Regions from separate parts of the Klebsiella sp. Sb-30 genome, predicted to be linked through region 2. Evidence: predicted binding sites of a transcription regulator. Region 2 holds the regulator's gene; the other holds the start of a gene.

Region 1 (12,111 bases), 570 kb from region 2:
AATCCGGCCGACAAAACCGTGGGCCGGTGCAGCCACAGCGCTGCCCGGCAATATATGCTCTACTCGAGGTCTTCGCCGTTGCTGGCAATCACCTTCTTGTACCACCAGAACGATTTTTTACGCTTACGCTCCAGCGTGCCGTTGCCGGCATCATCGCGATCGACATAGACAAAGCCATAGCGCTTGCTCATTTCGCCGGTTGAAGCAGAAACCAGATCGATACAGCCCCAGCTGGTGTAGCCCATCACCGGAATCCCGTCCTCAATAGCATCGCGCATCGCTTTGATATGCTCGCGCAAATAGCTGATGCGATAGTCATCGTGAATCTCGCCGTTGGCATCGATCTCGTCCCGGGCTCCGAGGCCGTTTTCGACCAGGAACAGCGGCTTCTGATAGCGGTCATACATCATATTCATGGTGATGCGCAGGCCGAGCGGATCAATGCCCCAGCCCCATTCACTGGCTTTGATGTGCGGGTTTTTCAGCGATTTAACAATGTTTGCCGCATTGGTGTTGTTGGCGTTCATGTCTGCCGACGCGCAGCGAGAGGCGTAATAGCTGAATGAGACAAAATCGACGGTGTTCTTCAGGATCTCGTCATCGGCCGGCTGCTTTTCAATGGTCACGCCTTTTTCGCGGAACACGCGCGCCGAATAAGACGGATAAGCACCGCGCGCCTGTACGTCAATAAAGAAGAGGTTTTCGCGATCTTTCTCCAGCGCCATCCACACATCTTCAGGCTTGCAGGACCAGGGATAAAAATTGCCGCCCGCCAGCATGCAGCCGACCTGGTTATGCGGGTTGACCTCGTGGGCGATTTGGGTCGCCAGCGCGCTGGCGATAAGCTCGTGGTGCGCCGCCTGGTACTTCACCTGCTCCTGGTTCTCTCCCTCTTCAAACACCAGCCCGGCGCCGGAGTAGGGGCTATGGAGCATGATGTTGATTTCATTGAAGGTTAGCCAGTATTTCACCAGCCCGTCGAAGGCTTCAAAGCAGGTGCGGGCGTAGCGGGTAAAGAACTCCACCATTTTACGATTGCGCCATGAACCGTATTCAATGACCAGATGCATCGGCACATCGAAGTGGCAAAGGGTTACCAGCGGCTCAATCCCGTACTTTTTGCACTCTTCAAACAGCGAGCGATAAAAGGCGATCCCTTCTTGATTCGGCTCCAGCTCATCGCCGTTAGGGTACAGGCGGCTCCAGGCAATTGAGGTGCGGAAGACGCTAAAGCCCATCTCCGCCATCAGGGCGATATCCTCTTTATAGCGATGATAAAAATCGATGGCCTCATGGCTCGGGTAAAATTCATCGTCACGCAGCTGAAAACGCTTCTCCAGCCCGAGCTTTACCGGCATGCGGTTCGCGCCATGGGGCAGCGTATCCACGGTGGTCAGCCCTTTGCCGCCCTCGAGATACCCCCCTTCAGACTGGTTTGCGGCCAGCGCGCCGCCCCATAAAAAGCCGTGTGGAAAAGTCGACATGCGTTACCTCGCTTACAAAAAATAGTGTTCAGACGTGTGATGGTCGGGTCGTGGTCTGGCGCGCTCTGGCATCGGCTGCGGCCTCTTCCACCGGGATATCTTCAAAGCCGAGCAGCAGCGTCAGTACGAACGAGAGCACCACCGCCAGCGCCATCACGCCGAAGACCCAGACGATAGACATCGGGTTAGCCGGGTCAAAGAACTGGACGCTGGTGAACAGGCCCGGTGCCGCCATCGAGTGGCTGGCAAGCCCGGCGATACCGGCCACCGCGCCGCAGATAAAGCCGCTGATCAGGCTGGCGATGAGCGGACGTTTGAGGCGCACCGCGACACCGTACAGCGCCGGTTCGGAGATACCGGCCAGAATGGCGGAGGCCGCGGCCGCCAGCGCAGTCTGGCGCAGCTCCGGATTTTTGGTTTTCCAGGCTACCGCCAGCGATGAGCCGCCCAGCGACAGGTTGGCGCCGATTTCTGACGGCATCACCATCCCTTCTTTACCGGTTTCCGCAATGGTCTGAATAATGGTTGGGGTGAAAACGCGGTGCATCCCGGTCATCACCAGCAGCGGCCACAGGGCGCCCATAATGGCCACCGACAGCCAGCCCAGATAGCTATGAATGGTGTACACCAGCGCGGAGATGGCGCTGCCGATCCAGATCCCGAGCGGGCCTATCAGCAGGATCGCCAGCGGAGCGGCGATCAGCACGATCAGCATCGGCTTGAGGAAGTTTTTCGTCACCGCCGGAGTAATGCGATCGACCCAGCGTTCGATATATGACAGGCACCAGGTCATCACCAGCGCCGGAATAACGGTATAGGTGTATTTCACCGCCGTCACCGGAATAAAGGCGAACTCGACGTGCTCACCCTGGGCCGCTTTGGCCATCAGCTCAATAAAGCTCGGATGGACCAGCACCCCGGCAATGGCAATCGCCAGCGACATATTGGTTTTGAATTTTACCGCCGCAGAGGCGGCGACCATCAGCGGCAGGAAGAAAAAGGCGCCGTCGCCGATGACGGTCAAAATAGTCAACGTGGGCGCACCTTTAGGCAGGACGCCGCTCATCTCAAGGATCATCGCCAGCAGTTTGACCATCGATCCGCCGATGATGGCGGGGATCAGCGGTGACATGGTGCCGATCAGGGCATCGAGGATCCCGGCGCCGATACGCTTTACCGTCAGCGGCGGTTTTCCCTGAGGTTCCGCGGGGCGCATGTTGTCCGGCAGCAGGTTGACCACTTCGCGAAACGCCTGCGATACCGTATTGCCGATGATGACCTGGCACTGATTGTCGCTGCGCACCACGCCAAGCACGCCTTTCAGGCTTTTCAGCGCGGCGCTGTCCACCCGCGCATCATCTTTGACCACAAAACGCAGGCGGGTCATACAGTGGGTGACTGCCGTGATGTTATCCGCCCCGCCTGTTGCCGTCAGAATTTGCTTTGCCAGGGCTGCGTAATTTTTAGACATCGGATTTTATCCTGTTTAATCAATAGGGTACTGGCTGGTTATCGCACCTGAGGATCGTGCGCTATCAGGGATATATAGGAAACCGGTTCCACAAAATCATGATGAGTTTCATTCGTTCTAACAAGATATAAAAAAATCATTTTTTCGTTTTGTGATTTTGATCGCTATGTAAGCCAGCTAAGAATCTGCGCTGCGCGCGAGTCAAAGCTGTAAAACGGCGAGGTGTGCAGTACACTGCGGGCATCTTTTGCAACAGGAAGAACAACATGGCAACGATGCTGGAGGTGGCGAAACGCGCGGGAGTCTCGAAAGCGACCGTTTCCCGGGTACTGTCGGGTAACGGCTATGTCAGCCAGGAAACGAAAGATCGCGTATTTCAGGCCGTGGCGGAAAGCGGCTACCGGCCCAATCTGCTGGCGCGTAATCTGGCGACCAAAAAGAGCCAGACGCTGGGGCTGGTAGTGACCAACACCCTTTATCACGGGGTCTATTTTAGCGAGTTGTTGTTTCACGTTGCGCGGATGACGGAAGACAAGGGACGGCAGCTGATTCTGGCCGACGGCAAGCACAGCGCGGAAGAAGAGCGCGAGGCGATCCAGTACCTGCTCGACCTGCGCTGCGACGCGATTATCATCTATCCGCGTTTTCTCAGCGTTGATGAAATGGACGAAATCGTGGAAAACCAGCCGCAGCCGATTATGGTGCTCAACCGCCGCCTGCGGCGCAACGCCAGCCACTGCGTCTGGTCCGATCAAAAAGCCTCGGCATTTACGGCGGTCGAAAAACTGATTGCCCGCGGCCATCGTGATATCGCGTTTATCACCGGCTCACTGGATTCGCCTACCGGGATTGAACGCCTTTCCGGCTATAAAGATGCGCTGACGAAACACGGGATTTCGCTGAATAATGAGCTGATCGTTGAGGGCAAGTGGACGCCGGAAAGCGGCGCGGCTGGCGTAGCGACGCTGCGTCAGCGCGATGCCCGTTACAGTGCGCTGGTGGCGAGCAATGACGACATGGCGATTGGCGCGATGAAGCAGCTACATCAGCAGGGCGTGCGGATTCCGGAGCAGGTCTCGGTCATCGGCTTCGATGATATCGTGCTGGCGCCGTATATGGTTCCGGCGCTCTCCAGCGTCAAAATACCGGTGACGGAGATGATCAAGGAGAGTATTAACCGACTGATCTTTATGCTCGACGGCGGCGATTTAAAATATCAGCAAACCTTCCCCGGTGAGCTGCTTGAACGTGACTCGATTGCCCCGGGACCGTTCGCCTGACGTCGTCATCTGTCATCGTCAGATGTGACGATGACAGAATCTGTTCCCCGTCTTTAGGTTATTCATTTCCTTTATTATCAGCGTGATAAAAGTTGGAACGTATTATGCATACTCCGCCGCGTAACCTTCTTACAGCTGGAGAAATGGATGAACCGTTTCATTATTGCCGACGCGAGCAAATGCATCGGCTGCCGCACCTGCGAAGTGGCCTGCGTGGTCTCTCATCAGGAAAATCAGGACTGCGCCGCGCTGACGCCAAAATCCTTCTTACCGCGTATCCATGTGATCAAAGGCGTTAACGTCTCGACGGCCACCGCCTGCCGCCAATGTGAAGACGCGCCGTGCGCCAACGTCTGTCCGAACGGCGCGATCGCCCGGGATAAAGGCTTTATTCACGTGATGCAGGAGCGCTGCATCGGCTGCAAAACCTGCGTGGTGGCCTGTCCCTACGGCGCGATGGAGGTGGTCGTGCGTCCGGTGATTCGTCATAGCGGTGCCGGGCTGAACGTGATGGCGGAAAAAGCGGAAGCCAATAAATGCGATCTTTGCCATCACCGGGAAGAGGGCCCCGCCTGTATAGAGGCCTGCCCGACGCATGCGCTGATTTGCGTGGACCGCAATAAGCTTGAGCAGATGAATAGCGAAAAACGTCGTCGTACGGCGCTGGCCTGGTAAGGCGGCGGCACGATGAACGGAGTGCAGATTCGCATTCGCGGTAAAGTGCAGGGGGTGGGCTTCCGCCCCTTTGTCTGGCAGCTGGCGCAAGAGTCAGCACGCTGCGGCGACGTATGTAACGACGGTGACGGCGTACTGGTGCGCCTGTTGGGCGATGAGGCGGCGTTTCTCGCCGCGCTGACCCGCCGCTGTCCGCCGCTGGCGCGTATCGACAGCGTGGAAACCCGGCCGTTTCACTGGCGTACGCTGCCGCAGGATTTCGCCATTCGCGAAAGCGGCGGCGGAAGTATGCGTACCCAGATTGTGCCCGATGCGGCCACCTGCCCGGCATGCCTGGCGGAGATGAACAATCCGCGGGATCGCCGCTATCGCTACCCGTTTATTAACTGCACTCACTGTGGGCCGCGTTTCACCATTATTCGCGCGATGCCCTATGACCGCCCCTTTACCTCGATGGCGCCTTTTCCACTCTGTCCGCGCTGCGAGGCCGAGTACCGCCACCCTGGCGACCGACGTTTTCATGCTCAACCGGTGGCCTGCGCCGACTGCGGCCCGCGTCTGGAGTGGCGCGCGGAAGGCGAGTCGCTGGTCGGAGAAGCGGCATTGCAGGCGGCGATTCATCAGCTACAGGCCGGGCAGATTGTCGCCATCAAGGGCGTGGGCGGTTTTCATCTGGTGTGCGATGCCGGTAATCCGCGCGCGGTGGCGGCGTTACGCACACGCAAACATCGTCCGGCAAAGCCGCTGGCGGTGATGCTGCCGGCGGCGGATAGCCTGCCGGCAGCGGCGCAGGCGTTACTGACGTCACCCGCTGCACCCATCGTATTGATAGAGAAATCGCAGGTCGATGGCCTGTGTGACGACATTGCGCCAGCGCTGAATGAAGTGGGGGTGATGCTGCCATCTAATCCGTTGCAGCATCTGGTTTTGCAGGCGCTGGCGCGCCCTCTGGTGATGACCTCCGGCAACCTGAGCGGACGGCCGCCGGCGATCGCCAACGTCGATGCGCTGCGTGATTTGGCCGGGATTGCCGATGGTTTTCTGCTGCACAACCGCGACATTGTGCAGCGGATGGACGACTCGGTGATGCGGCAAAGTGGTGAAATGCTACGTCGTTCGCGAGGCTATGTGCCTGATGCGATGCCATTACCGCCGGGGTTTCACGACGTGCCGCCGCTGCTGTGCCTCGGCGCCGATATGAAAAATACCTTTTGTCTGGCGCGCGGAGAGCAGGCGGTACTGAGTCAGCACTTCGGCGACCTCGGCGATGAGGGCGTAGAACAGCAGTGGCATCAGGCGCGGCGTCTGATGCAGGCGGTTTATGGCTTTAACCCCAGCCTGGTGGTCAGCGATACGCATCCGGGCTACCGTTCGACGCAGTGGGCGACCTCGTTGGCGCTGCCGGTTGAGCGCGTCCTGCATCACCATGCCCATGCCGCCGCCTGCCTGGCGGAACACGGCTGGCCGCTGGATGGCGGCGATGTGATTGCCGTGGTCCTCGACGGTATCGGCATGGGGGAAAACGGCGCGCTGTGGGGCGGCGAGTGTCTGCGGGTGAATTACCGGGAGTGTGAACGCCTGGGCGGATTGCCGGCGGTGGCGCTCCCCGGCGGCGACCTGGCGGCTCGTCAGCCGTGGCGTAATCTGCTGGCCCATTGCCTGGCCTACGTTGACGACTGGCAAAACGATGCGCAAACCGCGGCGTTGCGCCAGCACAACTGGCCGCTGCTGGCGCGGGCTATTGATCGGGGAATGAATGCGCCGAAGGCGTCATCCTGCGGACGCCTGTTCGATGCCGTGGCCTGCGCGCTGGGCTGCGCGCCGGACTGCCTGAGCTATGAGGGGGAGGCGGCCTGCCGGCTGGAGGCGCTGGCCACCGCTTGCGATGGCGTTGCGCATCCTGTTCGCCTGCCGTGGCAGGCGGGCGAGCTGGATCTGGCCACCTTCTGGCCGCAGTGGCTAGGATGGCGGGCGAGCCGCGAACAAAAAGCCTGGGCCTTTCATGATGCGCTGGCCTGCGGAGTGGCCGCGATGGCGCGCGATTGTGCAACGTCGCGCGGGATGACTACGTTGGCATTCAGCGGCGGCGTGTTGCATAACCGGCTGCTGGTCTCACGATTGACCTTTTATCTGGCGGATTTTACTCTGCTGTTTCCGCAGCAGCTCCCTGCCGGAGATGGGGCTATCGCGTTTGGTCAGGCGGTCGTGGCCGCAGCCCGCTGGCAGGCTCACAGGATATCATCATGATAGTGACAATTTTACGCCAGCAGCCGCGTGCCGCTGCGCTGGTGTTGGGACTGGTTGTGGCAAATCTGCTCGCCTGGGGCTGGGCCTGGCAGGCGTTTGGCGATAGCGGCGCGCTGATGGCGGCGAGTCTGCTGGCCTGGGGATACGGATTGCGCCATGCGGTCGATGCCGACCATATTGCGGCGATCGACAGCGTCACCCGCAAAATGATGCAGCAGGGGCGTCGGCCTTTTGCCGTCGGAGCCTGGTTCTCGTTTGGCCACTCGTCGATTGTGGTGCTGGCTTCGGCGGCGATTGCCGCCACCGCCACCGCTTTCGGCCAGCAGATGAGCTGGCTGCATGATACCGGCAGCGTGATTGGCACCGCGGTGTCGGCGCTGTTTTTATTGCTGATGGCGTTTATCAACCTGGTGATTTTACGCAGCGTCTGGCGCAGCTTTCGCACGTGGAAGAGAGGCGGTAAGGTGAGCGATGAGGTGGCGACCGGCGGCGGCATGATGAGCTGGTTGTTCGGTAAAACTTTTCGTCTGATTAGCCGTAGCTGGCAGATGTATCTGGTGGGCTTTCTGTTTGGCCTCGGATTTGATACCGCCACCGAAATCGGCGTGCTGGGGATTTCTGCCGCCAGCGCGTCAAGCGGAATGTCTATCTGGTCGATCATGGTCTTTCCGGCGCTGTTTGCCAGCGGGATGGCGCTGGTGGATACCCTCGATAATGTGCTGATGGTCGGCGCCTACGGCTGGGCGTTTAGCAAGCCGCAGCGCAAGCTCTATTACAATATGACCATTACCGGCACGTCGGTGGTGGTGGCGTTATTTATCGGTGGTCTGGAAGCGCTGGGGCTGCTGATGGACAAGTTTTCGTTCAGCGGCGGGCTATGGCGCTGGGTCGCCGCGCTGAACGATAATCTCGGCGACGCCGGTTTTGTGGTCATCGGGCTGTTTGTCGCCTGCTGGGTGCTGTCGGTGATTAACTATCGCTGGCGCGGATACGATAATCTGGCGCGCCAGGTTGCAGATTCCCCCGGCTCTCGCGGCGTTTAGTCGGGCTACCTGAGCCAGGCCGGTCTGCTGCCCGGCGGCGCTGTGCTTGCGCGGGCCTACGGGGTGAAGGTCGAGTTGTATGACCACAAAAGTGCACAGCGGGTGTGCCGCCCGGCGGCGCTGCGCTTGCGCGGGCCTACGGGATGAGGGTCGAGCGGTATGACCACAAAAGCACACAGCGGGTGTGCTACCCGGCGGCGCTGCGCTTGCGCGGGCCTACGGGGTGAGGGCCGAAATGTAGGCCGGGTAAGCATCGCGCCACCCGGCAAAATAACGGCGCAGAATCGGTCGCCCGGGTAGGGCGTTTACGCCGCGCCCCGGGAATAACGCCCGTTCGGGCCGCTTAACGCACCAATTGTTTGAGCAACGCAAAGGCCTCTTTCATTCGGTCCTCGCTGACCACAAAGGCGCGCAGCTGGTTGGCGGCATCCACCCCTTTCGCCACCACCCCCTCTTTGGCGGCAACCAGATTCCACGTCAGATCGTCCCGCTGTGTCTCACCGGCCAGATGCAGCGGCAGATCCGGCGTTTTAACCTTCACCAGCATCGGCGGCAGCGTCAGTTCGTTCGCCTGCGACAGCAGGTTTTTAGCGAGGCACATCGCGCTCAGTAAAATCGGCTGCAGAAACGGCAGGACGCTGCCATTGATTTCCGCGCAGTCGCCGAGGGCGTAAATTGCCGGATCGCTGGTTTGCAACCGGCTGTTCACCACCACGCCACGACGAATCATCAACCCGGCATGGCGCGCCAGCGCCGTTTCCGGGCGCAGACCGGCGGCGGCGACCACCGCATCGACGGTGACGCTGCGCTGACGGTCGAGGCTGACGCGAATGCCGTCGGCGGTTTGCTCCAGCCCTTCAAGCTGCGTTTTCAGCATCAGGTGTACGCCCATATCGGTGAGCCGATGCTGCAGACGGCTGCTGACCTCCGGCGGCATCAATGCTGAGAGCACGCTGGCGGAGTTATCGACTACCGTCACCGCCTTCCCGGCGCGGCAGAAGTCCATCGCCAGCTCGCAGCCAATCAGGCCGCCGCCGACGATCAGCACGCGTTGCGCATCGTGGAGCTGACTCTGCGCGGCGCCGTACTCGCGCTGGCTGTTGAGGGTCAGCATCAGTTCATGCCCGGGTACCGGCGGGATAAACGGTGCGGCGCCGGTGGCCAGTACCAGCTTGTCGTAGCGCCATTCGCGATCCTGACTTTTCACCACTTTCGCTGCGGCGTCGAGGTCACTGACCCAGGTGTACGGGAACAGACGCAGATGGTACTGCTCGGCGAATTCGCCCGCCGTTTGCAGGGTCAGATCGTCGGCACGTTGGCCGCGGCTGACCACATGGCTGAGGTCCGGTTTGTTGTACTCATCCATGCTGTCGGCGGCGATCAGCGTCAGCGGAATGTGGGTATCCTGCTTGCGGATATTTTTCACCAGCTGACGGGCCGCAAAGCCCGAGCCGATGATGACGATGCCATCACTCATTTTGCCTCCGTTGCCAGAACGTCAAAGACATCTTTGCCGAGAGAGCACTCAGGGCACAGGAAGTTATCCGGGACCTCGCTCCACGGCGTCCCCGGCTGGACATCCTGGTTCGGTTCGCCTTTCGCCGGATCGTAAACCCACTGGCAGACGCTGCACTGCATCGACGGGCCGAGATCGGCTGCTGCTGCCGCGGCACAGGCGCAGTTTTCTTGTTCCGGCGCGGTTTGTACTGCGGCGACCGGCAGCGGGGAGAGCGCCCACTGGCGGGCAATTTCACGGCCGTGTTCGCGGCACAGCTCCAGCGCGTCGAGGTCCGGGCGCCATTTGGCCTTCAGGCTCAGGGACATTTCAAAACCGGCATCCTGTAAGCGGGTGGACAGGCGATCGACCGCACCGCCGCTCCAGCCGTGAGAGCCGAAGGCGCTGGCGCGCTTATTGCGAAAACGCAGGCCGGTCATCTCTTCAACCAGTCCGGCGATTTTCGGCATCATCACATTATTCATGGTCGAGGTGCCGACCAGCACCCCTTTTGAGCGGAAGACGTTGGTCAGTATTTCGTTTTTATCGCTACGGGCGACGTTGAAGATTTTCACCGCCACGCGCGGGTCCACGTCGGTAATTCCCTGGGCGATAGCATCGGCCATCATGCGGGTATTGTTCGACATGGTGTCATAGAAGAGCGTGATGCGGTCTTCCTGGTAATCGGCGGCCCATTTCAGGTACAGCTCGACGATTTGGGTCGGGTTGTCGCGCCAGACCACGCCGTGGGAGGTGGCTATCATGTCGACCGGCAGGTTGAAGCCGAGAATTTCGGTGATTTTTGGCGTCACCAGGCGGCTGAACGGGGTCAGGATGTTGGCATAGTAGCGCTGGCACTGCTCGAACAGCTCGGTCTGGTCGACTTCGTCATTAAACAGGTGCTCGTCGCAATAGTGCTGGCCGAAGGCGTCGTTGCTGAACAGGACCGCATCGCCGGTCATATAGGTCATCATGCTGTCCGGCCAGTGCAGCATGGGCGTTTCGACGAAGATCAGCTGCTTGCCGTTGCCGATGTCGAGGCTGTCTCCGGTTTTCACCACCTTAAAATTCCACTCCGGGTGATGGTGATGGCCGGTTATGGAGTCAATGGCATTGGCGGTGCAGTAAATCGGCGTATCCGGGATACTGTTCATCAATTCGGTCAGCGCGCCGGCATGGTCTTCTTCCGCGTGGTTAATCACGATGTAGTCAATATCGGCAAGATCGATCTCGCTACGCAGGTTCTGCACGAACTCGCGGCTGAATTTATGATCGACGGTATCAATCAGGACATTTTTCTCTTCCCGGATGAGATAGCTGTTATAGCTGCTGCCGCGCAGCGTTTTGTATTCGGTGCCGTGAAAATCACGCACTTCCCAGTCACGTTGGCCAACCCAATGAATGTTATTTTTAACCAGAATAGACATAGCAACCTCAATTAATTCAGCGTGTTCAAATAAGATGAGTTGCTTATATCAAGTTACGTGCCAACTTTTTAATTGATTGATTTTTAATGTTTTTAATGTTTTTTGCTAAACTAATTGATGTCAAAATGACAATGGTTAAAATAGTCGTTATGACAATTAATGGTGTCAAAATGACAATGAGGCTGCAATGAGCTTTTCCCTGCAGGTTCTGGCGAAAATCGCCATTGATTTACAAAGCGATATTGGTCACGCCGACCGATTCTCGCGTCTGATCGCCACCCTACGGCAGGTGCTGGGATGCGATGCCTCGGCGCTGCTGCGCTACGACGCCCATCAGTTTGTGCCGCTGGCGATCGACGGACTGGCGCAGGATGTGCTGGGGCGACGCTTTGCGCTGGCCGGGCACCCGCGGCTGGAGGCGATTGCTCGCGCGGGGGACGTCGTGCGCTTCCCGGCGGACAGCGATCTGCCCGACCCTTATGACGGGCTGATTCCCGGCCAGGAGAGTCTCAAGGTTCACGCCTGCGTTGGGCTGCCGCTGTTTGCCGGACAAACCCTGATAGGCGCATTGACCCTGGACGGTATGGACGCCGACCGTTTCGATAGCTTTAGCGATGAGGAGCTACGGCTGATTGCCGCCCTGGTGGCAGGAGCGCTGAATAACGCGCTGCTCATTGCCCGTCTCGAAAATCAGAACGTGCTGCCGGAGGCGAGCGCGAGCTATACGCCCCCCGACCGTCAGGAGATTATCGGCCTGTCGGCGCCGATACAGCAGCTGAAAAAAGAGATTGATATCGTCGCCGCGTCGGATTTGAACGTGTTGATTAGCGGCGAAACCGGCACCGGCAAAGAACTGGTGGCGAAAGCGGTTCATCAAGGGTCGCCGCGGGCGGCCAATCCGCTGATCTATCTGAACTGTGCAGCGCTGCCGGAGAGCGTGGCGGAAAGCGAGCTGTTCGGGCATGTGAAAGGGGCGTTTACCGGGGCTA
Region 2 (12,111 bases):
GGCTTTACCGCTGAAGATTTTGCGCTGTCGCATCCTGGCGGCGCACTGGGTCGTAAGCTGCTGTTGCGGGTCAATGATATTATGCATACGGGTGATGAAATCCCGCACGTCAATGTGCAGGCCACCTTGCGCGATGCGCTGCTGGAAATCACACGTAAAAATTTAGGCATGACGGCTGTCTGTGATGATGACATGAACATCATCGGTATTTTCACCGATGGCGACCTGCGCCGGGTGTTTGATACCGGGGTCGATATGCGTAATGCCAGTATTGCCGATGTCATGACACCGGGCGGCATTCGCATTCGCCCCGGTATTCTTGCCGTCGATGCGCTGAACCTGATGCAATCTCGCCATATCACCTGTGTGTTAGTTGCCGATGGCGACCGCCTGTTGGGTGTGGTACATATGCACGATCTCCTGCGCGCAGGCGTAGTGTAAGTAAGGATAAAATAATGAATAATGCTGATGCTCTGCAGGAAACCTGCTACGGGCCAGTAAGCCCTGAATTTATCGATCGGGCGGCGAAGATCCGTTTATTGATCCTCGACGTAGACGGCGTGCTGTCCGATGGCCTGATCTACATGGGCAACAGCGGTGAAGAGCTGAAGGCGTTTAACGTTCGCGACGGTTACGGAATTCGCTGCGCGCTGACCTCAGGTATTGAAGTCGCGATTATTACCGGACGAAAAGCTAAACTGGTAGAAGATCGTTGTCAGACGCTGGGTATTACGCACCTGTATCAGGGGCAGTCCGATAAACTGCTGGCATTTCGCGAATTATTGCGCAAGCTGGCCGTTCGCCCGGACGAAGTTGCCTACATCGGCGATGATCTGATCGACTGGCCGGTGATGGCCGAGGTCGGTTTAAGCGTGGCAGTGGCGGATGCGCACCCGCTGCTGCTACCGCGCGCAGATTATGTTACCCGCATCAACGGTGGACGCGGAGCGGTACGCGAAGTCTGCGATTTGTTACTATTGGCGCAGGGCAAGCTGGATGAGGCCAAAGGGCAATCAATATGAGTAAAACCAGACGTTGGGTTATCATTTTACTATCGCTGGTCGCGCTTATTCTGATCGGCCTGAATCTGGCGGGTACGGACGATACCACTCAGCAAGAGATCAATCCTGATGACCCGACCTATACCAGTGAACATACCGACACCGTTGTTTACAGCCCGGAAGGGGCGCTTAACTACCGCTTAATCGCTGAGCACGTGGAGTATTTTTCCGCCCAGGAAGTCTCGTGGTTCACCAAACCGGTGATGACCACATTTGATACCAACAAGGTACCCACCTGGTCTATCAAAGCGGATAAAGCCAAACTGACTAAAGACCGCATGCTGTATCTTTACGGAAACGTAGAGGTGGACGCGCTGAGCGCGGACTCTCAATTGCGCAAAATTACGACGGATAACGCCCAGATAAACCTGGTGACGCAAGATGTTACCTCTGATGACATGGTGACGTTGTACGGGACGACATTTAATTCCAGCGGCCTGAAAATGCGCGGAAATTTACGCAGCAAAACTGCCGAGCTGATTGAAAAGGTTAGAACCTCTTATGAAATTCAGAACAAACAAACTCAGCCTTAAGATTGCGCTCGCCAGCGCCTTACTGGCCGCCAGCCTGCCGGCACTGGCAAAAACCGGCGATACCGATCAACCGATTCACATCGAATCCGATCAGCAGTCACTGGATATGCAGGGCAATGTCGTCACCTTCACCGGTAATGTCGTCGTCACCCAGGGGACCATTAAAATCAACGCCGATAAGGTGGTGGTGACCCGTCCTGGCGGTGAAAAAGGTAAAGAAGTGATCGACGGTTACGGTAATCCGGCAACCTTCTTCCAGATGCAGGACAACGGCAAGCCGGTGAAAGGCCGCGCGCAAAAAATGCACTATGAATTGCAGAATGATTTCGTCGTCCTGACCGGTAATGCGCATCTGGAACAGATCGATAGCAACATCCAGGGCGACAAAATTACCTATCTGGTGAAAGAGCAGAAAATGCAGGCGTTCAGCAATAAAGGCGGACGCGTGACGACGGTTCTGGTTCCTTCGCAGCTGCAAGACAAAAGCACCAACCAGCAAAAGAAGGGTAACTAATTCGTTATGGCAACATTAACCGCAAAGAATCTCGCCAAGGCGTATAAAGGCCGCCGCGTGGTGGAAGATGTCAGTCTGACCGTGAACTCTGGCGAGATCGTTGGCCTCCTCGGGCCAAACGGCGCCGGTAAAACCACGACCTTCTACATGGTGGTCGGCATTGTGCCGCGCGACGCTGGCAACATTATTATCGACGATGAAGATATCAGCCTGCTGCCGCTGCATGCCCGCGCGCGTCGGGGGATCGGCTATCTGCCGCAGGAAGCTTCCATTTTCCGCCGCCTGAGCGTGTACGATAATTTAATGGCGGTTTTGCAGATTCGCGACGATCTCAGCAGCGAGCAGCGTGAAGACCGCGCGAAAGAGCTGATGGAAGAATTTCACATCGAGCATCTGCGCGACAGCCTGGGACAGGCGCTTTCCGGCGGTGAACGCCGCCGCGTTGAAATCGCCCGCGCGCTGGCCGCTAATCCGAAATTCATTCTGCTGGATGAGCCTTTTGCCGGCGTTGACCCCATTTCCGTTATTGATATCAAACGCATCATCGAACATCTGCGCGACAGCGGTCTTGGCGTGCTGATCACCGACCATAACGTCAGGGAGACGCTGGCCGTCTGCGAACGCGCCTATATCGTCAGCCAGGGCCACCTGATCGCCCACGGCACCCCGCAGCAAATCCTTGAAGACGAGCAGGTTAAGCGCGTGTATCTTGGGGAAGACTTCAGACTCTGATAGGGTAGAGGTTACAGACGTTTTAGCCGGAGATATTAGCCCTGAATATGAAGCAAGGTTTGCAATTAAGGCTAAGCCAACAGCTTGCCATGACGCCACAACTGCAACAGGCTATTCGCCTGCTGCAGCTGTCCACGTTAGAACTCCAGCAAGAACTCCAGCAGGCGCTGGAGAGTAATCCGCTGCTTGAGCAAACCGATCTTCACGATGAGGTAGAAACCAAAGAGGTCGAGGACCGCGAATCGCTGGACACCGTCGACGCTCTTGAACAAAAAGATATGCCGGAAGAGCTGCCGCTCGACGCCAGCTGGGATGAAATCTACACCGCCGGCACCCCGTCCGGAAACGGCGTTGATTACCAGGACGACGAGCTGCCTGTCTATCAAGGCGAAACGACCCAAAGCCTGCAGGATTACCTGATGTGGCAGGTTGAACTGACGCCGTTTACCGACACCGACCGCGCCATTGCCACCTCGATTGTCGATGCCGTTGATGACACCGGCTATCTCACTATTCGGCTGGAAGATATTGTCGAGAGTATCGACGATGACGACATTGGTCTCGAAGAAGTGGAAGCGGTGCTAAAGCGTATCCAGCGCTTTGACCCGGTCGGCGTCGCGGCAAAAGATCTGCGCGACTGTCTGCTGGTTCAGCTTTCCCAATATGCTAAAGAGACGCCGTGGCTGGAAGAAGCCCGGCTGATCATCAGCGATCATCTCGATCTGCTCGCCAACCATGATTTCCGCTCCCTGATGCGCGTCACCCGACTGAAAGAAGAGGTGCTGAAAGAAGCCGTTAATCTCATCCAGTCCCTCGATCCGCGCCCCGGTCAGTCGATTCAGACCAGCGAGCCGGAATACGTCATTCCCGACGTGCTGGTACGTAAGGTCAGCGGCCGCTGGGTCGTGGAGCTTAACTCCGACAGCATCCCACGTCTGAAGATTAATCAGCATTACGCGGCCATGGGCAATAGCGCGCGCAATGATGCAGACAGCCAGTTTATCCGCAGCAACCTGCAGGAAGCTCGCTGGCTGATCAAGAGTCTGGAAAGCCGCAATGATACGCTGTTGCGCGTCAGCCGCTGCATCGTCGAACAGCAGCAGGCCTTCTTCGATCAGGGTGAAGAGTTCATGAAACCGATGGTGCTGGCGGATATTGCTCAGGCCGTCGAAATGCATGAATCCACCATTTCACGCGTTACCACCCAAAAATATCTGCACAGTCCGCGCGGTATTTTTGAGCTGAAATATTTCTTTTCCAGCCACGTGAATACGGAAGGCGGCGGCGAGGCATCGTCGACGGCCATTCGTGCGCTGGTGAAGAAGTTAATCGCCGCGGAGAATCCCGCGAAGCCGTTGAGTGACAGTAAGCTGACCACCATCCTGTCCGAACAGGGTATCATGGTGGCACGTCGTACCGTCGCTAAGTACCGAGAGTCTTTATCCATTCCGCCATCTAACCAGCGTAAACAACTGGTTTGATACAACCGATAAGGAAGACACTATGCAGCTCAACATTACAGGACACAACGTCGAGATCACCCCTGCACTGCGCGAATTCGTTAATGCGAAGTTCAGCAAGCTGGAGCAGTTTTTCGACAGGATCAATCAGGTCTATATTGTGTTAAAAGTAGAGAAGGTGACGCAAATTGCGGATGCCAATCTGCATGTCAACGGTGGCGAAATCCATGCCAGTGCGGAAGGGCAGGATATGTATGCCGCTATCGATGGACTCATCGATAAGCTGGCAAGACAGTTAACAAAACATAAAGATAAACTAAAACAACACTAATTGTCCGGGCGCCGCCCTTGCCTGCTGCCAGCCTTCATCGGTAGCAGGCAAGGGGCGCGCTCAGGTGAAATTATGATGAACAACGATTCGGCTCTACAACTGAGCAACGTCCTTAACCAGGAATGTACCCGTAGCCAGGTTCACTGCCAGAGCAAAAAGCGCGCGCTGGAAATCATCAGTGAACTGGCAGCAAAACAGTTAGGTTTGCCGCCGCAGGTGGTGTTTGAGGCGATCCTTACCCGCGAGAAAATGGGCAGTACCGGGATTGGCAACGGGATTGCCATTCCGCACGGTAAACTTGAAGAGGATACGCTGCGCGCCGTTGGCGTGTTTGTCCAGCTGGAGACTCCGATCGCATTTGATGCCATCGACAATCAGCCGGTCGATCTGCTGTTTGCGCTTCTGGTCCCGGCTGACCAGACCAAAACCCATCTGCATACGCTGTCTCTGGTTGCAAAACGACTGGCGGATAAAACGATTTGCCGTCGCCTGCGCGCAGCGCAAAGCGATGAAGAGCTGTATGAGATCATCACCGAAGCAGGAAGCAACGATGACGTATAACGGCCGTCGCCCCCTACCCTTTATCGTACTGAGGAGAAACGGTACATGGTACTGATGATCGTCAGCGGCCGCTCAGGCTCGGGGAAATCCGTCGCTCTGCGGGCGCTGGAAGATATGGGCTTCTACTGCGTAGATAACCTGCCGGTAGTGCTGTTGCCTGAGCTGGCGAGATCGCTGGCCGACAGAAACATCTCTGCCGCCGTCAGCATTGACGTGCGTAACATGCCGGAATCGCCAGAGATCTTTGAACAGGCGATGAAAAACCTGCCTGAGGCATTTTCCCCTCAGCTGCTGTTCCTTGATGCTGACCGCAATACGCTGATCCGCCGCTACAGCGACACCCGTCGTCTGCATCCGCTATCGAGCAAAAATCTGTCGCTGGAAAGCGCGATTGACGAAGAGAGCGCGCTGCTGGAGCCGCTGCGTTCCCGCGCCGACCTGATCGTCGACACTTCAGAGATGTCGGTACACGAGCTGGCGGAAATGCTACGTACCCGTCTGCTCGGCAAGCGCGAACGTGAGCTGACCATGGTCTTTGAATCCTTTGGCTTTAAGCACGGTATCCCGATTGATGCCGATTACGTCTTTGACGTACGCTTCCTGCCAAACCCACACTGGGATCCGAAACTGCGTCCAATGACCGGTCTGGATAAGCCGGTGGCCGCCTTCCTTGACCGGCACACGGAAGTTCACAATTTTATTTACCAGACCCGCAGCTATCTTGAGCTATGGTTACCGATGCTGGAGACCAATAATCGCAGCTATCTGACGGTGGCGATTGGTTGTACCGGCGGTAAACACCGTTCGGTCTACATTGCCGAACAGCTGGCTGATTACTTCCGCTCACGCGGTAAGAACGTGCAGTCTCGTCATCGGACGCTGGAAAAACGCAAATCATGACCGTAAAACAGATCGTTGAAATCACCAATAAACTGGGGATGCATGCCCGCCCGGCGATGAAGCTGTTTGAGCTGATGCAGAATTATGATGCGGAAGTCCTGCTGCGCAACGACGAGGGGACGGAAGCGGAGGCCAATAGCGTAATTGCCCTGCTGATGCTCGACTCGGCCAAAGGTCGGCAAATCGAGATTGAAGCCAACGGTCCGCAGGAAGTCGAGGCGCTGGCAGCGGTTATCGCGCTGTTCAACGCCGGTTTTGACGAAGACTAAACATTCCCGCCTCTTCCCCGGCTGCACGACGCTGACCGGGGCTATTGTTTCTGCCGCGACCTCACTTCAGCTTATTCGCCTGCATAAATCCTTCTCCGCCTAGCTGACGCATCTGACGCAGGATCCACGCCTGCCGACTGCGAACATAGCCGGACGGCGCATCGGCGCGAAAGCGAATCGGGTTGGGCAATACCGCAGCCAGGAGCGCCGCTTCAGAAGCCGTTAACTTGCTCGCAGGCTTGTGAAAGTAGCGCCGGGACGCCGCTTCGACGCCGAACGTTCCTTCCCCAAATTCAGCGATATTCAGGTAGACGGTCAGAATCCGTTTTTTACTCCACACCGTCTCAATCCCTACCGTTAACCCTGCCTCCAGCCCTTTGCGCAACCAGCTACGGCCATCCCACAAGAACAGGTTCTTAGCCGTTTGCTGCGAAAGCGTGGAGGCGCCGCGCACGCGGTTTTCCTGACGTTCATTGTGTGCCAGCGCTTTCTCTATCGCTGAGACATCAAAACCCCAGTGTTCAGGGAATTTTTGATCCTCCGCAGCGATTGCCGCCAGCCCCATCCACGGTGAGATCTCGTCCATCCCGACCCAGTCGGAGTGGGCGACATAATGAAAATCACCGCTCAGCCATGCGCCGATTTGTCGCTCGAGCATAACGGCTGAAAACGGCACCGGCAGTATGCTAAAGAGCGCGATGCCGCCTCCCCAAAAGGCTGCCGCAATCAGCAGAATGCGCAATAAAAGGCGTTTAATCATTCGCAACGGGGCCGAACGCACGCTCATGCAGTCAGAGCCAGCACGCGAGCCACCAGCTTCTCAATCCCGCTTGCCGCTTCCGCAATGTTCTGCGCCAGCATCCAGGCCGGGGTCGTCACCACCTTATGTTCTTCATCGACGACGATATCATCGACCGGGCAAGGAACGTGTTCTGCGCCCATCTCTTCCACCACCTCAGCGGTATCAAGATCGGTGCCGATGGTTATCCGCAGCGGGATCGGGAAAATTTTTGGCAGCAGCGCCGGGGCGATACACATAAAGCCCAGCGGTTTACCCGCCTCGTGCATCGCCAGCGTCAACGCTTTCAGGTCGCTATCGACCAGGCATTCAGCCCCTTGCGAGGCAAAATTGCTGAGGTTCTTCGCCGCGCCAAACCCGCCAGGGACAATCAGCGCATCCAGATCTTCAGCCCGGGCCGCAGCCAGAGGCTGGATATCGCCACGGGCAATACGCGCGGCCTCCACCAGAACGTTGCGGCTTTCGGCCATCGGCTCACCGGTCAGGTGGTTGATCACGTCCGTTTGCGTTTTATCCGCGGCGAAACAGATGGCCTGTGCGCCGCTACGGGCGATCGCCAACAGGGTAATGACCGCTTCATGGATCTCCGTTCCGTCATAGACGCCACAGCCGCTCAATACCACGCCAATCTTTTTCATACTGCCAGCTCCTTAGTGCAACTTGCTGAAACCAGTCAAAAATTTTGATTTACACGCATTGCTTCACATATTTTACTGATTCACGTAACAAATAATTTAAGGTTTGCTATCTTAATGAGCGAGCAAACCAAATCCTCAGGTTGCGCTACGTAAAAATATCTCTAAAAATTCTGGCGCAACGACCAGTTCCCTGGTGTTGGCGCAGTATTCGCGCACCCCGGTTTATCCGGGGTCATTTTTTATGTGCCGCCGCAACCCATGCTTTCAGCACCGCTACATCGTTCTGCCACTCGGATTTCATCTCTTCAACCCATTCACCAACGTTATCCGACCACGCCGGCAGGTCCGGAGTCTGAATCTGCTGTCCCAGCTGTTGGATATGCCGCAGGCCAATCGAGCCCGCCGCGCCTTTAATTTTATGCCCTTCATCGACGATCCCTTTCTGGTCGCGAGCGGTCAGATTAGACTCCAGTACCGCCATATAGCCCGGCATCATCTTCTCAAAAACCGCAAGACCATCGTTGATAAGCTTTGGCCCCACCAGCTCGATATACTGCTCAAGCATCGGAATATCCAGTACGGATGCCGATTTACTCACATCCACGGTCGGCATTTCGCACTCATCCTCTTCCGGCGAATCCCAGAATTTTTTAATCATTGCCGTCAGCGCCGGCACCGATAGCGGTTTACTCAGGACGTCGTCCATTCCGGCATCAAGATACTCTTTTTTATTCTTCAGGACGTTGGCGGTCAGGGCAACCAGCGGCGGTAGCTCGTCGGCGGCAAAGTGCTGCTTAAGATGACGAGAAATATCCAGGCCCGTCATATCCGGCAGCTGGATATCCAGCAGCACCAGGTCGTACTCGCCCGGTTCAAACATCTCCAGCGCGGCCTTACCGGTCATCGCCACATCGACGCTGTTACCCAGCTTCTCCAGCACCGAGCGCGCCACAATCACGTTGAGCTCGATATCCTCGACCAGCAGCACGTTCAGCGCCGGCAGGGGCATCTCATCTTCCGTCAGCATATCTTCCACTTCTTCCGCCACCGCCGGCGCATGCACGGTCAGCGTAAATGTGGCCCCCTGGCCCGGCTGGCTGGAGACGTTAATGTCGCCGCCCATATTGCGAGCCAGACGACGCGATACGGCAAGACCGATCCCGGTGCCCGTCGCAGGCTTGCCGCCGTGGCTGTCTTTCACCTGATAATACATCGCGAAGATCTTATCCTGCTCGGCTTCGGGAATGCCGATGCCGGAGTCTTCCACTTCAAAATGCAGGATATCGCCTTCATCGTAGCGAACGCGAACGGTGACGTTTCCACCTTGCGGGGTGAATTTCACGGCGTTACTGATGAGGTTCCACAGAATCTGCCGCAGACGCGTCCCGTCGGTCACCACTTTATGCGGCAGCGGCAGCGTCGGTTCCAGGACGAAGCGCAGCCCTTTCTGTTGCGCCTGCAGGCCGGAGAGGTTTTCCAGATCGGCCAGGAAACCGGTGAAGTCGACCTGCTGATTATCCAGCTGGACTTTGCGCCGCTCCATTTTATCCATGTCGATAATATCGTTGAAAATATTCCCCAGCGTAACGGCAGAGACATGGATGGTTTTGAGGTATTTTTCCTGCTCACCGGTCAGCTCGGTATCCAGCAGGATACGGCTCAGCCCGACGATGCCGTTGAGCGGCGTACGCAGCTCGTGGCTGATGGTTGAGATAAAGGTGGTCTTATCGCGGCTGGCGCGCTCCAGCGCATCCTGGTAGCGCTTACGTTCGGTAATATCGCGGCCAAAGCCCATCAGTCCACGGCGCTTGCCGACGCGGTCATAGTAAGGGACCTTGCGGATTTCAAAGCAGGCTTTACGCCCGTCCGGATAATCCAGCCACTGCTCGTAGGTCAGCGACACATTATGGCGGAAGACCTTTTCGTCAGTCTCCAGCACTTTAACCGCCGCTTCTTCGTTATAGACATCCTGAGGTTTCAGGTGGATAAGCTGCTTTTCGCTTTTCCCGGTCAGGAGCTCCATCGCCCGGTTACAGCCAGAAAACTCTTTGTCTTCATTGCGATAGAATACCAGGTCCGGCGAGGCATCAAGGAAAGAACGGAGGAAGGAGGATTGCTGTTCCAGCTGAATTTGCGTCTCTTCGCGCTCTTTCATCTCAATCTTCAGCTGTTCCAGCGTCGTCTCGCGCTCGGCTTCCGCCTTTTCACGCTCGCCAATCTCCTGATTGAGCTGCGCGATATTATCTTTGAGCTGCACGTTAAGCTGCAGGTCGCGCTCGCGCATCTCCTCCAGTTTTTCCACCAGCCGGGAGAGACGCTGCCGCGACTCTTCCAGTTGCTCCACCACCACCGACAAAAAATAAACTGCCCAGGGGGTGATCAGCAGACCAAAGAAGATAGAGCGGATAACGTCGATGCTCTCAACCTGGCCATGCAGAACCATCGTGACGGCCATCTGTACCACAATCGCCAGCACCACCAGGGCGAGGGCCAACAGCATGGAAAAACGCACCAGACCCAGCTTCATCATCAGGTCGACATAGTACTGCGCCAGCATACGGATTTGCTTCATAAGGGATTCCTTCGCGACAACTCCGCACAATAATACCCAATTCTGAGCAATACGCTGTAAGTTGTGCAAAAAATGCGGGCGCCCTTACTCTAAAGCTGCGCGCGGCACCCAGGCTCGTCCCAGCGCCGAGCCCTGCACGCCGTGTTGGTTGAGATAGCGGTCAAGTTCAACCATCCCGGTCCAGCGGTTCTCACACCACAGGGGCGCCAGCAGCGTCGGCCGCCGGGCGCTGGCGGAAATGCGGTGATAGATCACCTCGGGTGGCGTGTGGCGAATCATCTCCCCGGCAGTGATCGTATATTCATCCAGCGCAATCGCCTGCAACCGTCCCGCCTGCCAGGCTTTGGCCATCGTACTGCCGGTGACGATATGCAGCGGATGCAGTTTGATGCCATCCACGCCGGTATCCACAACCTGCTCCAGCGTTTGCAGGCAATGGCTCTGCGCCTCGCCCGGTAGCCCGACGATCAAATGCGCGCAGACCTTCAGCCCGCGCTCGCGCGCCAGCCGGGTCGTACGCTGATAACAGGCAAAATCATGCCCACGATTAATCCGCTGCAGCGTTTTGTCATGCACCGTCTGTAAGCCGAGTTCCAGCCATACTTCGTAGCCCTGTTCCCGATAGCCGCCGAGCAGATCCAGCACCGCCTCCGGGACGCAGTCAGGACGAGTACCCACGCACAGCCCGACGATATTGGCCTGACTCACCGCCTGCTGATACATCGAGCGCAGTACCTGAACTTCGGCAAAGGTGCTGGTGTAAGCCTGAAAATAAGCGAGATAGCGCCTGGCGCGATTAACCCGCTGCGCCTGATGTGCCAGCTGTTCAGCAATAGAGTGGTGCTGCTGCTCTTCGTCAGCAAAAGAGGCGACGTTGCAGAACGTGCAGCCTCCGCGGCCAATAGTGCCATCGCGATTCGGGCAGCTAAACCCGCCATGCAGCGTCAGTTTATGAACCTTTTCGCCATAGCGCCGCGAAAGATCCCCACCAAACATATTGACTAATTTTTGTAACTGCATAATCTGATAGACCGGCCTGAAGAAAGGGGCCAAGCCTGCCATTTTTAGCCACCGACGGCGATGACCTGGATCAATCGTCAGCGCGGCCGCTCACCTCATTGCATAAACACTCAAGATAACTGCAATTTCATTCACTCACTCTGTGATGACTTTTCCTTATACTTAACCTCAGGTTTGCCATTATCTTCATCAGGGCAAAAAACAGTGTTATTTACCGCGCTAGAGGTAACAGGCAGATAAATACTCTGCGATAAATAGGCAGTTCAGCACAGATCGATAATGTTACGCTATCGATATAGTGAGACAGATCACACTAGATTATGCTTTCCGCTACGTTTCAGCGCCGCTTAAAACACAGTTATTATCTTATTTATCATAATGTTAAACCATGTATAGCACATTTTTGTATAAATAAGATTGCCATTTGACGTAAGTGCCGATTCCCGATAAGTTGGGAATCCGCTGGAAGCTTTCTGGATGAGCACTCTGCTCATCATATTTATGCAGTAATTGAGATTCCCTCTTACAGCAAGTCCTCAAACTTGCGTACCGATGCGAAAAGGATTTAAAGAGGGCGAATGCGAGGTGCAAACCCCGTCGCCATGCTCTTTCTGTGCCCGTGCGCAATCGGTATCGGAGGGTGTCCCGTAGAGCCTGGGGAGGTTCACTGATATGTTGTACGATAAATCCCTTGAGAGGGATAACTGTGGTTTCGGCCTGA

What was found. The regulator sigma-54, encoded in region 2, starts transcription at its own class of promoters, with help from an activator protein. The targets are predictions, from matches to a motif close to GTTGGCACANNTTTCGCTNT.
Region 1: the regulator sigma-54 is predicted to act here: its motif matches at 4,327-4,346, upstream of hydN (electron transport protein HydN).

What each region holds. Positions count from the first base shown of each region.
Region 1 is NZ_CM172749.1:1,114,494-1,126,604, forward strand. Features, by position in the region: gene AC236I_RS05325 (6-phospho-beta-glucosidase) at 60-1,484, opposite strand; gene ascF (PTS cellobiose/arbutin/salicin transporter subunit IIBC) at 1,513-2,955, opposite strand; gene AC236I_RS05335 (LacI family DNA-binding transcriptional regulator) at 3,222-4,235, shown strand; gene hydN (electron transport protein HydN) at 4,383-4,910, shown strand; gene hypF (carbamoyltransferase HypF) at 4,923-7,157, shown strand; gene AC236I_RS05350 (HoxN/HupN/NixA family nickel/cobalt transporter) at 7,154-8,200, shown strand; gene norW (NADH:flavorubredoxin reductase NorW) at 8,544-9,677, opposite strand; gene norV (anaerobic nitric oxide reductase flavorubredoxin) at 9,674-11,122, opposite strand; gene norR (nitric oxide reductase transcriptional regulator NorR) at 11,310-12,111, shown strand, end outside.
Region 2 is NZ_CM172749.1:543,253-555,363, reverse strand. Features, by position in the region: gene kdsD (arabinose-5-phosphate isomerase KdsD) at 1-441, shown strand, start outside; gene kdsC (3-deoxy-manno-octulosonate-8-phosphatase KdsC) at 456-1,022, shown strand; gene lptC (LPS export ABC transporter periplasmic protein LptC) at 1,019-1,594, shown strand; gene lptA (lipopolysaccharide ABC transporter substrate-binding protein LptA) at 1,563-2,108, shown strand; gene lptB (LPS export ABC transporter ATP-binding protein) at 2,115-2,840, shown strand; gene rpoN (RNA polymerase factor sigma-54) at 2,888-4,321, shown strand; gene hpf (ribosome hibernation promoting factor) at 4,344-4,631, shown strand; gene ptsN (PTS IIA-like nitrogen regulatory protein PtsN) at 4,704-5,192, shown strand; gene rapZ (RNase adapter RapZ) at 5,238-6,092, shown strand; gene npr (PTS phosphocarrier protein NPr) at 6,089-6,361, shown strand; gene mtgA (monofunctional biosynthetic peptidoglycan transglycosylase) at 6,423-7,148, opposite strand; gene elbB (isoprenoid biosynthesis glyoxalase ElbB) at 7,145-7,798, opposite strand; gene arcB (aerobic respiration two-component sensor histidine kinase ArcB) at 8,031-10,370, opposite strand; gene mnmL (tRNA modification radical SAM protein MnmL/YtqA) at 10,455-11,390, opposite strand; gene gltB (glutamate synthase large subunit) at 12,063-12,111, shown strand, end outside.